One region of the Rhizobium sp. BK112 genome, then DNA from elsewhere that is predicted to be linked to it. Evidence: predicted binding sites of a transcription regulator. Region 1 holds the regulator's gene; the other holds the start of a gene.
What was found. Region 1 encodes PhoB, which activates phosphate uptake and scavenging genes when phosphate is short. Its sites were predicted from a motif close to TGTCATNNANCTGTCAT; they were not measured.
Positions count from the first base shown of each region.

Region 1 (7,450 bases):
ATGCCACGCCGGGGCAGCAAGTTGGGGAAAACTTGAAATTCGATTCATCCGGATTCATGCGACTCTTGTCACGGAGTCAGCCTCACACTAGGTTAAAGTTCAATTACTAGACTGCATGCGGCGGAACTAGTCACCAAAATTGATCAAGCGTTTCTTGTTTCGGAGCCTTCCGGGACAACGGTGAGGGATTCTGCCATCACCAACGCAAAAGGTGGAGACAGGGCATGAACTGGACAGACGAGCGGGTCGAGAAACTCAAGAAGCTCTGGGCCGAAGGACTGAGCGCCAGCCAGATCGCGGCACAACTTGGTGGCGTCAGCAGAAACGCGGTCATCGGCAAGGTGCATCGGCTGAGCCTCCCCGGCCGTGCCAAGGCCGGCGGTACCGCCAATGCCGCCCGAACGCCGAAACGCAATACTTCTGCGCCGCGCGCGCCGAACTACGCCTCACGGGTCGCCACTCGCACCGTTACCCGCCAGCAGGGCGCGACGATGCTGAAGGAAGAGATCGAGATCGAAACGATCGAGGAAATGGAATACGTGCCGAGAGGCAACGTGGTCGTTCCGATTTCCCGACGCCTCGGCCTGACGGAACTGACCGAACGCACCTGCAAGTGGCCGGTCGGCGATCCGCTGAAGGATGACTTCCACTTCTGCGGCTGCGAATCCCCCGACAATTCGCCCTATTGCAGCTATCACCAGAAGCTTGCCTACCAGCCGGTCAACGAACGCCGCCGGGCAGCAGCGCGGGCCAGCTGAGCGGGTAACATCGCCGCACATGAGAAACGGGCCGACTGGCCCGTTTTTTTGTAGTTATTGGTTCGCGCGGATGGCTGCCCCTCATCCGCCTGCCGGCACCTTCTCTCCGCTTGCGGGGCGAAGGGGATATGCCCGACCTCTCCGTTCCCCGCTGACCTCTCGCAGGGCACGTGCCCTCGCCCCGTTTTACGGGGAGAGGGTTAGGGTGAGGGGCAGACGCTAGCTCGAGCGACGTTGTCAGCAATCAGAATGGAGGCCCTCAGGCTTCCATCGAATAACCGGCACCGCGGACGGTGCGGATGACGTCCTGCATGTTGGAGAAATTCAGCGCCTTGCGCAGGCGGCCGACATGGACGTCGACGGTGCGTTCGTCGACATAGATATCGTGGCCCCAGACGCCGTCGAGAAGCTGCGAGCGGGAGAAGACCCGGCCCGGCGACGACATCAGGAATTCCAGCAGGCGGAATTCGGTGGGGCCGAGGCGGACTTCGCGGGTCTTGCGATGGACCCGGTGGGTTTCACGGTCGAGCTCGATATCGCCGCATTTCAGCACCGTCGACAGCACCTCGGGACGGGCGCGGCGCAGCATCGCCTTGACGCGGGCGACGAGCTCGGGGGTCGAGAAGGGCTTGACGACATAATCGTCGGCACCCGTCGAAAGCCCGCGGACGCGTTCGCTCTCTTCGCCGCGCGCCGTCAGCATGATGATCGGCAGGCGCTCGGTTTCCGGCCGCATGCGCAGGCGCCGGCAGAGTTCGATGCCGGAGACGCCAGGCAGCATCCAATCGAGGATGAGCAGATCGGGCGTGCGCTCCTGAAGCCGCATTTCGGCTTCGTCGCCACGAAGGATGGTATCGACCTCGAAGCCTTCCGCTTCGAGATTGTAGCGAAGAAGCACGCTCAGGGCTTCCTCGTCTTCAACAACTGCAACTCTCGGGATCATGCGTGTCGGTCTCCTCGCGCATGATCCTTGAACCGGGGATGGTTCAAGCAATGCATCCTGCGCAAATTCAGAATTGGCTGCGACCTCTTTGCGCGCCCCGGATGGGCGCGCACGCAAGCTTCTAGCCCGGCCGTCCGGCCCGGGCGGTTATTCGGTTACCGCGCCGACGGTGTTGGCGCTGTCGTCTTTCGGACGATCGCCTTCCGGCTGCGCACCTGTCGCCATGTAAAAGATCGTCTCGGCGATGTTGGTGGCGTGGTCGCCGATGCGCTCGATGTTCTTGGCGCAGAAGAGAAGATGCGTGCAGCTGGTGATGTTGCGCGGATCTTCCATCATGTAGGTCAGGAGCTCGCGAAACAGCGAGGTGTACATCGCGTCGATCTCGTTGTCGCGTTCGCGGATCGCGTTCGCCTTGTCGGCGGAGCGATTGGTGTAGACATCGAGCACTTCCTTGAGCTGGACGAGCGCCAGTTCGGAGAGATGCTCGAGGCCGCGGGCGAGCTTGCGGGGAACGCCGGTGCTTTGGACGGCGATGACGCGTTTGGCGGTGTTCTTGCCGAGGTCGCCGACGCGTTCGAGATCGGCGGCGATGCGGATCGAGCCCATGATTTCGCGCAGGTCCGCGGCCATCGGCTGACGGCGGGCGATGGTGACGATCGCCTTGTCGCCGATTTCGCGTTCGGCGTGATCGAGGATCACATCGTCGGAGATGACCTTCTGCGCCAGCGCGGTATCGCCGTTGACCAGCGCCCGCACGGCTTCGGCGACCATCTGCTCGGCCAGGCCGCCCATTTCGGAAATCCGCCTGGACAGGAACTTCAGATCATCATCATAGGCAGAATAAATATGTGTCGATGCCATGGGGCTTTATCCTCGAATAACGGAAAGGCTTGGTGACGCCAGGATCAGCCGAAGCGACCCATGATGTAATCCTGGGTGCGCGGATCGTCCGGATTGGTGAACATCTTGTCGGTGTCGTTCTCCTCGACGAGATTGCCGAGGTGGAACATGGCGGTGCGCTGCGAGACGCGCGCGGCCTGCTGCATGGAGTGGGTAACGATGACGATTGTGTAGTTCTCGCGCAGCTCGTGGATCAGTTCCTCGACCTTGGCTGTGGCGATCGGATCGAGCGCCGAGCAGGGCTCGTCCATCAGGATGACCTCAGGGCTGACGGCGACGGCACGGGCAATGCAGAGGCGCTGCTGCTGACCGCCGGACAGGCCGGTGCCGGATTCATGCACGCGGTCCTTGACCTCGTTCCAGAGGCCGGCGCGCTGCAGGCTGGTCTCGACGATCTGGTCGAGATCGGCCTTCGACTTGGCCAGGCCATGGATGCGCGGGCCGTAGGAGACGTTTTCGTAGATCGTCTTCGGAAACGGGTTCGGCTTCTGGAAGACCATGCCGACGCGGGCGCGAAGTTCGACGACGTCGATATCCGGATCATAGATATCGTCGGTATCGAGCGTGATCTTGCCGGTGACGCGGCATCCGTCGATCGTGTCGTTCATGCGGTTGAGGCTCCGCAGGAAGGTCGACTTGCCGCAGCCGGACGGGCCGATCAGGGCGGTTACGGTGTTTTCGCGGATGTTCAGGTTCACATCGAAAAGCGCGCGCTTTTCGCCGTAGTAAACCGAGACATCCTTTCCGATCATCTTATACGGGACGTTGCTCATCTTGTGATCCAGCGCCTTTTCAACTGCAGCTTCCGTCAACATGTTCATGATGTTTAACTCCGTTTACCAGCGGCGCTCGAAGCGACGACGCAAGAGGATGGCGCCCATGTTCATGACGATCAGGAACAGGAGCAGAACGATGATGGCACCCGAAGTACGCTCGACGAAGGCACGTTCGGCCTCGTTGGCCCACATATAGACCTGTACGGGCAGAGCCGTCGAGGGATCGAGCGGCGTCGTTGGCGCGTTGGCGACGAAGGCGACCATGCCGATCAGGAGCAGCGGCGCGGTTTCGCCGAGCGCATGCGCCAGGCCGATGATCGTGCCGGTGAGGATGCCGGGCATGGCGAGCGGCAGAACGTGGTGGAACACCATCTGCATCTTGGAAGCGCCGAGGCCGAGGGCTGCGGCGCGGATCGACGGCGGCACGGCGCGAAGAGCGGCACGCGTGGCGATGATGATCGTCGGCAGGGTCATCAGCGTCAGCACCAGGCCGCCGACCAGCGACGCCGAGCGCGGCAGGCCGATGAAGTTGATGAAGACGGACAGACCGAGCAGACCGTAGACGATCGAGGGAACCGCGGCGAGGTTGTTGATGTTGACCTCGATCAGGTCCGTCAGCTTGTTCTTCGGCGCAAACTCCTCGAGATAGATCGAGGCGGCGACGCCGATCGGCAGCGACAGCACCAGCACGATCAGCATCAGGTAGAGCGAGCCGATGAGGGCGACGCCAAGGCCTGCGGCCTCCGGACGGCTGGAGTTGCCGTTGACGAAGAGGCCGGTGTTGAACTGCTTGTGAAGAGCGCCGCTCGCCTTCAGCTCGTTCATCCAGCCAACCTGCTTGTCGTTGACCTTGCGGTTCTTCTCATCGACCGAAAGATCGATCTGGCCCTTGTTGGCGCTGTCGACATTGGCGTCGGCAAGCACCGTGACATTGACCGTCTTGCCGATGATCGACGGGTCTGACATGACCATGTCGCGCAGCTGGATCGGGGCGCTCTTCGACAGCATGGCCGAGGCATCGCGCACATCAGGGCGACTTGCGGCATTGATGTTCAACTGCTTGACGATCGCGTCGCGCAGGAGAACCGGATAGTTGGCGGCGATCAGCACCGAAGGGTCGGTCGCACGCTTGTTGTTCGGGTCGATCGTCTTCTCGGCGAATTCGATCGGCAAGGTGATCGCCGTCTGCTGGAAGGCGGTGTAGCCCTTGCCGATCACCGTCCACAGCAGGATGAAGAGGAAGACGAGACCGAAGGTGATGGCGGCAATGCCATAGGCCTGGAACCGGCGCTCGGCGGCATAGCGGCGCTTGATGCCGATATCGCGGCGCGGTGGCGCCTTGGAAACGGTGACGCCGGCGGGAGAAACAATATCCGTCATTCGTACTGCTCCCGGTATTTGCGCACGATGTAGAGCGCATAGATGTTGAGGCAAAGCGTGATGCAGAACAGCGTGATGCCAAGGGCAAAGGCAACCAGGGTCTGCGGCGAAGTGAACTCGAGGTCGCCGGTCAGCTGGTTGACGATCTTGACGGTCACCGTCGTCATCGGCTCGAAGGGGTTGATCTGGATGCGGGCGGCAACACCGGCGGCCAGCACGACGATCATGGTTTCGCCGATGGCGCGCGAGGCGGTCATCAGCAATGCGCCGACGATGCCGGGAAGGGCTGCCGGCAAGACGACTTTCTTGATGGTTTCGGAGCGGGTGGCGCCAAGACCGAGCGAACCGTCACGCAGGGCCCGCGGCACGGCGGTGATGATGTCGTCTGACAGCGAGGAGACGTAGGGGATCAGCATGATGCCCATGACGATGCCGGCCGTCAGAACGCTCTGCGCCTGGATGAAATTCGAATAGCTGCCGGACAAAAGACCGCTGATCTGGGCGGAGAAATCGCGCAGGAACGGGCCGACGGTGACGAGCGCGAAGAAGCCGTAGACGATCGTCGGAATGCCGGCGAGCACTTCGAGAAGCGGCTTGGCGACCCCGCGCACCTTCGGCGAGGCGTATTCGGCCATGTAGATGGCGGCAAAGAGGCCGACCGGCACGGCGACCAGCATGGCGACCAGGCCGATGTAAACCGTGCCGAGCAGCAGCGGGATCAGGCCGAACTGACCGAAGGAGGAGCTGCCGGCGCCGGCAAAGCGCGGATCCCAGACGGTGCCGAAGAAAAAGTCGGCGGCGGGAACCACGGCAAAGAAGCGGGCGGCTTCCGACAGCATCGAAAGCACGATGCCAATCGTCGTCAGGATGGCGATCGAGGAGGCGAGCAGCAGGCCCCAGAGCATGACGCGCTCGACCCGGTTGCGGGCGCGGAAGCGCGGGGCGATGGAACGCAGCGCATAGAAGGCGCCTGATACAGCCAGAATGAAGACGATCGCGGTCATGGCGAGGCGGCTCGTCATGCTCTTGGCGTTCAGCGTCTTGGCGGCATCGACCATGTAGGGCTGCGGCTGGCCGGCGAGCGGCACGCCCTTTTCGAGGAGCTTGGCCTGCAGGGCGGCCGGATCGTTGGCGACTGCCGCGGCTTCATCCGAAGTCAGCATCGTCAGGCCGCGGGCGACCGTCGCCACCATCGAATAACCAAGATCCTGCTCGACCGAGGCCTGAGCCTTGACGTCGGCAGGGAAGGCGCTGCGAACCGAGGACTGGATGATGCCGGGGCTGACGGAGAGCCAGACGCAGAGGACGATGAGGGCGGGAAGAACAGCCCAGATCGCGGCATAGGCGCCGTAATAGGCCGGCCGTGAATGCAATGCGGAGGATCTGCCTCCGGCAAGCGCCGTGGCCCGGCTTCGCGCGACCAGATAGGCGGCGGCACCGATCACCACAAGGCACAAAAGTATGATGGATGTGCTCATTCGTTACGTCCCCAAGCCCGTGGCCCCAAAGCCCGGCAGCTTCACAGCCTGCCTTCAGCTTCCAATCATGCGGAATGAATTTAACCCGCAGCACCGAAAACGCCGGCGCGAGGGATAAGGCAATGCCGGCGCGGGCCTGAAGGCACCGCGCCGGCAAAGTGATTACATGGACTTGCCGGCTTCGACGTCCTTGCGGATCGCTTCGCGCTCGGCATCCGGAGCGGCAACCAGGCCGTATTCGACGAGCGGGCCGTCAGGGCCGATCATCTGGTCGGATACGAAGAAGTTGACGTATTCCTTCAGGCCCGGAACGGCGCCGAGATGTGCCTTCTTGACGTAGAAGAACAGCGGGCGGGAAACCGGGTAGGTGCCGTTCGCGATCGTTTCCGTCGAGGGAACGATGCCGTTTACGCTGGCAACCTTGAGCTTGTCGGCGTTGTTTTCATAGAAGGAAAGGCCGAATACGCCGACGCCGGTCTTGTTGGCGGCGATGCGTGCCAGGGTTTCCGGATAGTCGCCGTCGATGTCGACAGCAACGCCGTCCTTGCGGACTGCGACGCAGGCCTTGCCCTGGGCCGCCTTGTCGGAGATTTCCTTGGCGATGACGTCGGTTGCGCCAGAAGCCTTGCAGCCGGCGGCGAGAACGTTCTGTTCGAAGACTTCGCGCGTGCCGTGCTTTTCGCCCGGGATATAGGCAGCGATATCAACAGCGGGAAGCTTCGGGTTGACTTCCGACCACTTCTTATAGGGGTTGGCGACGAGCTTGCCGTCGACGACGACCTGGGCTGCGAGGGCCTTGTAGATGTCGGCAGGAACGTAGGCAACGTCAGGGTTGGAAGCGTCGGTTGCGAAGACGATGCCGTCGTAGCCGATCCTGACTTCCTGGATATCCGTCACGCCGGCAGCCTTGCAGGCTTCGGCTTCGTTCTTGTTGATCGGACGCGAGGCGTTTGCAATGTCGATGGTGTCTTCGCCAACGCCCTTGCAGAACTCCTTCAGGCCAGCGCCCGTGCCGCCGGATTCAACGACCGGCGTCTTGAAGTTGGTGAAGGTTTCGCCGAAGGACTCGGCAACGATCTTTGCGTAAGGCAGGACGGTGGACGAACCAGCAACCTGAATCTGGTCGCGGGCGACGGCAGCGCCAGCGAAAGCAGCAGTTGCAGCGAGCGCGGCAACGGTGAGCTTGAAGGTGTTCATGTAAATCTCCCGGCATTG
Region 1 is NZ_JACHYZ010000004.1:74,029-81,478, forward strand. It holds gene FHT75_RS12990 (GcrA family cell cycle regulator) at 225-758, shown strand; gene phoB (phosphate regulon transcriptional regulator PhoB) at 1,018-1,701, opposite strand; gene phoU (phosphate signaling complex protein PhoU) at 1,849-2,562, opposite strand; gene pstB (phosphate ABC transporter ATP-binding protein PstB) at 2,607-3,422, opposite strand; gene pstA (phosphate ABC transporter permease PstA) at 3,438-4,757, opposite strand; gene pstC (phosphate ABC transporter permease subunit PstC) at 4,754-6,235, opposite strand; gene FHT75_RS13020 (substrate-binding domain-containing protein) at 6,398-7,432, opposite strand.

Region 2 (7,450 bases), on a different contig from region 1:
TGGCGAGTTCCTCGCGCCTCAGACCCGGCGTGCGCCGACGAAGTCCCTCCGGCAGGCCGACCTCGGAGGGCGTCAGCCGCTCGCGGCGGGATCGCAGGAAGGCCGCGAACTCGCGGCGGCGGGCTTCGAATGTGTCGGCTCTTTGGTCCATGGCAGTATTCATATCAGTATCGATACCAGGATAAAACTGGAACTGGTTGCCGTTTCCAGGCCACGCATGATGCCGGTGTCGCAGGTGCTTGAAGCGCCTGCAGCCCGATCAATTCAAGGAGCAGCATCATGTCTTTGCAGCATGTGGTCGTCATCGGCGGTTCTTCCGGCATCGGCCTCGCCACGGCGACATTACTTTTGAAACAAGGATATAGGGTCACTATTGCAGGCCGTGACGGCGAAAAACTCGCGGCGGTCAAGGCTTCGCTCGATGGTAATCTGCGCAGCCTGGTGCTCGATGCGACGCAGCTTTCCACGCTCGGGCAGGCTTTTGCCGGGATCGGCGCGTTCGACCATCTGGTGCTGGCGATGGGCAGCGGCCATGGCGCCGGACCTTTTGCATCGCTCGATATGGCGGATCTGCTTGCCGGGTTCCAGACCAAGCTCATTCCGCATGCCGCGGTAACCCAGGCGGCGTTGCCGCTGTTGCAGCCGGGCGGCAGCATCACTTTCGTTTCGGCGGTCAGCGCGCAGGCCGCGATGCCCGGTACGGCTGGGCTTGCTGCCGTCAATGCCGGCATCGAGGCGATGGTGCCGGTGCTGGCGGCCGAGTTGAAGCCGTTGCGTGTCAACGGCGTTTCCCCTGGGGTCGTCGATACGCCTTGGTGGAGTTTCCTGCCGCCTGAGCAGCGCGGCAGCGTCTTTGCAGATTTCGCAGGCCGCACGCCGGTCGGCCGTGTCGGCAGGCCGGAGGATATTGCGGAGGCGATCGCCTTCCTGGTCGGAAACACCTTCATGAGCGGCCATATCATCACCTGCGATGGCGGCGTGCGTCTTGGCGCCTGAGGCAGGTAAATTCAAACCGGAGAGGTCATGCGCCGTGCAGGGCGCCTGGCCCCAATGGCGACACGGCTGCGACCTTTCGATCACGTGATGCGGCGGCAAGCCTTTCCTCGGCGCTGCGGGCGATTGCCTGCAGGTCGCGCGGCTTGCCTGATATCTTCTCCATGGCGGCGATGACGACATCGGTTGCGAGGTAGTCCGGCTTATGGCCGACGCCGCGAACGGTGATGAGCTCGGAGCCCGATATGTCGCGGGCAAGGCCGCGCGAATGCAGGTGCTCCCAGACGATCTCGTCGCGGTCGCCTGTTATGATGACGGTCGGCGCGGTGATCTGCGAGTAGAGCGGCGACTGTTCCTTCACATAGGCCAGCAGTCTTTTGAAATCGGCGGCGTTATTGTGGAAGGCGCGGGGCCGCAGCACCAGTGACGGGCCGGTTTTTTCGATATAGTCGGCCGGGCGCGGATTGGGGCGGAAGACGTTCAGCGTGCCGCGCTCCAGCCGGCTCAGCCCGAGCGGCACGACGATCGCATGGTTGAAGAGCCAGCCGACGACCGGCACGGTTGCGACATGATAATACCAGTCGATGCCGCCCGGCCATGGATGGGTGGCGGGTGCGAGGAACAGCAGGCCTGATGTCTTATCGGGATGGCGCAGGCCGAAGGCGGCGGTGATCGCGCCGCCGAAGGAATGGCCGACAATGATCGCCTTCTCGATGCCGCGCTTTTCCATCAGCCTGGCGATCGCATCGGCCTGGCCGGAGGGAACGGCGTTCTCAGGGCCGCCGCGCTCGGAATAACCATGACCGGGACGATCAACGAACAGCATTTCCGCCCGGCCTTCGAGTGCTGCGTGAAAGGCGACGACCTGGTCGAGCAGATTGCCGCTGGCGCCATGAATGAAGACAAGCGGCGGCAGATCCGCATTTTCGGGACGCTTGATGTGGACGGCATTCATGCAGTAGCCGCCGACATCCGTCAGTTCGCCGATATTGGGATAGGCGTGTTCGAATTGCCGCGCCTTATAGGATGAGTAACCGATGGCGGCGGCGAGCGGGGCGAGAAGAGCGGAAACTTCTGCAAGCATGATGTTAACAACGAGCGACAGTTGCGGGATGAGCTGCGGGCGAACAAACCGCTACATCATTCCCTCTATATTCTAAAATTGCGCGACGTGATCCGACGTCAAGATGTCAGCCCGGGAATCAGGTGCGGTTGCCGGCGAGTTTTTCGGCAAGCGTGTTGACCTGTTCCTGCGCGGTGCGTTCGGCGGGATAGACATCGAGGAAACGCTCCCAGGCCTTCAAGGTCAGTTGGTCGTTGCCGGAATTGCTAAGAATCGCCGCCATGCCGGAGAGTGCGCCGAAATGGCGCGGCTCGAGATCGAGCACACGTTCGATGTCGGACATCGACTTGCGATAATTGCCCATGACGAAATTCAGCGTGGCGCGGCGGTTCCAGCTTTCGGCATAATCGGGCTTCAGCGCGATCGCCTCGTCGAGGAAGTCGAGGGCAGCCGGATTGCGCTTTTCCTCGATCGCCTTGTCGGCCCACTGCATCAGCAGATTGATGGTGGCGCTGCCGGAATCGTTCCATTCCATGCGGATTTCATTGGCGATGCTGCTGGCCTTGTCGGGGTCGCGCTCACGCTTCAACTGGCTGAAGAGCTGGTCGAGGTGCTGCTTCGGCGAACTGCTGACATCCGTCTGTTCGACGATGACGTCCTTTTCCGCGGCGGTGGCCGGAAAAGTGGCGGAGAGGAGAATGAGGGCGAGCGGCAGCGCCGCTGATGTCAAAGCAAAAAAGCGCATGGCGGACATATTAGCCCGCCAACGCCGAAGATCAAACAAATTTGACGTGATCACCATAGTGACCCACCGGATATATCCGCCGGCGCAAGCTCACGCGGCGCGGCGATCCGGATGCGCGAAATCAGCCCTGACGAGCCTTGTAGCGCGGGTTCAGCTTGTTGATGATGTAGATGCGGCCCTTGCGGCGAACCAGACGGTTGTCACGGTGACGAGCCTTGAGCGACTTGAGCGAATTCTTGATCTTCATTTTTCTGATCCGCGATCTCTATGGGGGAATTCACATTCGCCCGTATCTTTAACAATCAAAAGCGCGCCATCGGGCGCGCTCTTTAGGTGGGGGAGCAGATACCTCTTCACCTTTTCCATGTCAACCGCATGAAGGTGTTTTTCCCAAGGCGTCGCGGTGTTTTCTCAAGCCGAAACCGGTGATTTCGGCGTCAAGGTGGTGACGTGGCCCATCTTGCGGCCGGAGCGCCACTCGGTCTTGCCATAGAGATGAACCAGCGTATCGGGACGCTGCAACCAGTCGGGAACGGCAAGGATATCGTCGCCGATCAGGTTCTGCATGACGCAGTCGGAATGACGCTCGCCATTGCCGAGCGGCAGGCCGGCGACGGCGCGGATATGCTGCTCGAACTGGCTGACGACGCAGGCGGCTTCCGTCCAGTGACCGGAGTTGTGGACACGCGGCGCCATCTCGTTGGCGATCAGACCACCGTCGCGCAGCACGAAGAATTCGATGCCGATGACGCCGACATAGTTCAAGGCGGCGAGGATCTTTTCGGCCGATCGGCGCGCAATATCCGCCGTCGCTGGCGAGATCGTAGCGGGAACCGTCGAGGTGTGAAGGATGCCGCTGCGGTGGACATTCTCGGCGGGATCGAAGCAGACGACCGTGCCGTCGGTGGCCCGCGCGGCGATGATCGAGACCTCGCGCTCGAAGGCGACGAAACTTTCGAGGATGAGTGGCACGCCGCCGAGCGCGGCATAGGCGCCATCTGCGCTGTCGGCCACGGAGCGGAAAACCATCTGGCCCTTGCCGTCATAACCGAGACGGCGCGTCTTCAGCACGCCCTGACCGCCGAAATCCTTCAGTGCCATCTCGAGATCGGCCTGGCTGTCGACCGCATGGAAGCGGGCGGTCGATATGCCGCAGCCATTGAGAAAGCGCTTTTCGACGAGGCGGTCCTGGGCGGCTTCCAGTGCCTTCGGCGGCGGATAGACGGACACGCTCGCCGAGAGCGTCTCGGCAGCTGCGACGGGCACGTTCTCGAATTCGTAGGTGACGACATCGCAGATATCAGCGAGTTCGGCGAGTGCCGCCGGATCGTCATAGGCGGCGGTAATCTGCCGGTTGGCGAGCTGGGCGGCCGGGCAGTCCGCCTGCGGCTCGAGGATGATCGTGCGAAAATTCAATCTGGCGGCGGCAATGGCCAGCATGCGGCCAAGCTGGCCGCCGCCGATTATGCCGATCGTTCTTGCCGTCATAGGTCGTCCATCGGGTATTCGGCGACGGCGGCACTCTGGCGCTCGCGCCATTCGTCGAGCCGGTCGGCGATTTCTTCGTCGGAAAGGGCAAGGACGGCTGCGGCGAGAAGGGCGGCATTGACCGCGCCGGCCTTGCCGATGGCGAGCGTGCCCACCGGAATGCCGGCCGGCATCTGCACGATGGAAAGAAGGCTGTCCTGGCCGGACATGGTCTTTGACTGGACCGGCACGCCGAAGACCGGCAGCGGCGTCATCGATGCGGCCATACCCGGCAGGTGGGCAGCGCCGCCGGCGCCGGCGATGATGACCTTGAAGCCCTCCGCCCGCGCTCCCTTGGCGAAATTGACCAGCCGGTCGGGTGTGCGGTGCGCCGAAATGATGCGCGCATCGTAAGGGATCTCAAGCGCCTCCAGCGTGTCGGCGGCGTTCTTCATGGTCTCCCAGTCGGACTGGCTGCCCATGATGATGGCGACGGGCGGTCTGTCTGTCATCGTTGCTGCTATTCCCTCTCAGGCGATGATGTCAGGGATGATCTGATCTTCCAGCTTGGAGAGCCTGTCCTTGATGACGAGCTTCTTCTTTTTCATACGCTGGATCCGCAGAGCATCGCATCCGGTCTGGATCATGGCGTTGATCGCGGCGTCGAAATCCTCATGCTCCTGGCGCAGACGCGCCACTGTGAGCCTGATTTCCGCCTGTTCCTGATCGGCCATATGCAATCCCCGTTATCGTGCTCGGACGTTGTCCGATCTGCCGATGATTTCCGCAAGCTCCTATCACCAAATACAGGTAACGGCTAGTTAGTCTTGATCATGAAATTGCCATCCAGTCTTCATCTTTTGGCCTTCGACAAGCCTTCAAAAATATGTCACAGTCCCCGCCGTTGACACCTTGATCCCCGACGATGTTGGCCGGGGAGGGTAAGAGGAAGGAAGGGTCATATGACTGTTCAAGCTCATCTTGAGTCACTCCAGAAAAAGCATGTTGCTCTCGAGGAGGAGTTGCACGCGCTCAGAACATCTCCCTCTATTTCCGATACGGAACTTGCCGAATGCAAGCGCCGCAAGCTGCGCATCAAGGACGAGATTCAGCGTCTTAAGTCATCCGTCCACTGATCTTCCCAAGGGTCGCCGGACGATCATCTTGCGCAAAGAGGTAAATCCATCCATTCCGCCTAAAATCAGCAAGAACCGGTGATCACACACTCGATTTGCGCCAGTCCGATGCCCGCCGCATCGCGGCTGGCGCTTTTGGTTCGTCAAGCTTCAAAGGGGCTGATGATCCGTGTCGAGTTTCCGGCCGGCATAATTTAACCCTGAAGCGGAACTGCTCGGGATAAAATTATGCAATTCAAAGTGATAAAACGTCCTCAGAGACGCGTGACGTGCATCAGGCCCAGAATTGATCAAGCCATAAATTGAGCGTGTCGAAGCCGCGGTTGTTGACCGCGTAGATGCGCTTCGTGCCTTCGGATGTCACCGAAACAAGATTGCTGTCCAACAGCGCTTTCAGGTGTTGCGAAACGGCGGGGCGGCTGATCGGCAGACCCTCGGCGAGCTCATTGACCGTCCGTGGTGCGCGGCGCAGTTCCTCCAGCAGAAACCGCCGGTTCGGATCGGCAATCGCAGAGAAAGGGTCCGTGTTCGACATGGCGGGAACGCTACGTCAAACCGGGCGCTCCAGCAAGGAAATTGTGCATTGCAGCGTGCGGCAATTCAAAGTGCTGCAGCGTTCCTCGCGCGTCTCAAAAGAAGCGCGGCGCTCCAGGGTTTCACCAACCAAGGCCCTCGTGCACGATCAGGAAGGCAGCGATCAGCGCCATCGCATACATGAAGGGATAGAAGATCTGTGGCCTCATGCGGCGCACGCACCATGCGCCGGCAAAGGTGGCGAGCGGGGCGAAGGGCAGGAGCGTCGCGGAGGTCGCAAGGTTCTGGGTGTCGAGTTGGCCGAGCGCGAAATAGGGGATCAGCTTGATGGCGTTGAGGATCGCAAAGAAGCGCACGCTGGTGCCGGTATATTCGCGTGGCTGCAATTTGAGCGGCAGGGCATAGATCTGGAAGGGCGCGCCGCCGGCATGGGCGACGAAGCTGCCGTAGCCGGAAAATGTGCCCCAGAGGCTGGCGGCCACCGGCCGCTGGCCGCGCGGCGGGACCACCTTGCCGGCGCCCGGGCCGAAATTATTCCAGAAATAGCGCAGGCAGAAGAGGATGGTCACCGCGCCGATGACAATGCGCAGCATGCTGCCCGGAACGAGCGCCGAGGTCGCCCAGCCGAGCGCGATGCCGAAGACTGCGCCCGGCAGCATGATCTTCAGCGTCGCCCAGTCGCCATGCTTGCGCCAGATGACGAGCGAGATCATGTCCATGAAGACCAGGATCGGCAGCAAGATCGCTGCCGCTTCGACCGGCGAGACGACGAGGGCGAGGAAAGGCAAGCCGATCAGCGACAAAGCGTCGCCCATGCCGCCCTTTGCGAGGCCCACCAGCAGAACCGCGGGCACGGCGGCGTAGTAGAATGACAAATCCTGCGGCATGCTTTCGACGTCCTCCTCTTGCAAGCCTCGTCTAACGGAACTACTCACACAAAACGAGTGCGGATCCCTCATTTCGAAGGGGAATTCGCCGGAAACGGAAAGACCTCATGACCGAACCGGAAAACCGCTGCCGCCTTGTGCTCATCGCACCTGATATTGCCGATGCCGATGAACAGGCAAAGATCGTCGCCGACGCGCTGAAGGGCGGCGACGTCGCTTCGGTGATCGTGCCGCAATACGGGCTCGACGACGGCGCCTTCCAGAAACATGCCGAAAAGCTGGTGCCGCTGATCCAGGATGCCGGAGCGGCTGCGCTGATTTCAGGCGACAGCCGCGTCGCAGGCCGGGCGAAGGCCGATGGCCTGCATCTTTCCGGCAATGCTGAGGCGCTTTCGGAAGCGATCGACAAACACGCGCCGAAGCTGATCATCGGCGGCGGCAACGCGGCTGACCGCCACCACGCGCTGGAGATCGGCGAAGTCAGGCCGGACTATATCTTTTTTGGCAAGCTCGACGGCGACATCAAGCCGGAGGCGCATCCGAAGAACCTTGCGCTCGGCGAATGGTGGGCCTCGATGATCGAGATTCCCTGTATCGTCATGGGCGGCACCGATCCGGCCTCGGC
Region 2 is NZ_JACHYZ010000007.1:127,175-134,624, reverse strand. It holds gene FHT75_RS20200 (helix-turn-helix transcriptional regulator) at 1-163, opposite strand, end outside; gene FHT75_RS20195 (SDR family oxidoreductase) at 280-996, shown strand; gene FHT75_RS20190 (alpha/beta fold hydrolase) at 1,022-2,077, opposite strand; gene FHT75_RS20185 (tetratricopeptide repeat protein) at 2,196-2,810, opposite strand; gene ykgO (type B 50S ribosomal protein L36) at 2,923-3,048, opposite strand; gene FHT75_RS20175 (5-(carboxyamino)imidazole ribonucleotide synthase) at 3,213-4,289, opposite strand; gene purE (5-(carboxyamino)imidazole ribonucleotide mutase) at 4,286-4,780, opposite strand; gene FHT75_RS20165 (YdcH family protein) at 4,799-5,002, opposite strand; gene FHT75_RS20160 (YdcH family protein) at 5,231-5,404, shown strand; gene FHT75_RS20155 (ArsR/SmtB family transcription factor) at 5,679-5,939, opposite strand; gene FHT75_RS20150 (sulfite exporter TauE/SafE family protein) at 6,061-6,825, opposite strand; gene FHT75_RS20145 (thiamine phosphate synthase) at 6,933-7,450, shown strand, end outside.
Region 2: a site for PhoB is predicted at 5,109-5,125, ahead of FHT75_RS20160 (YdcH family protein). Genes of this name have one in related genera too.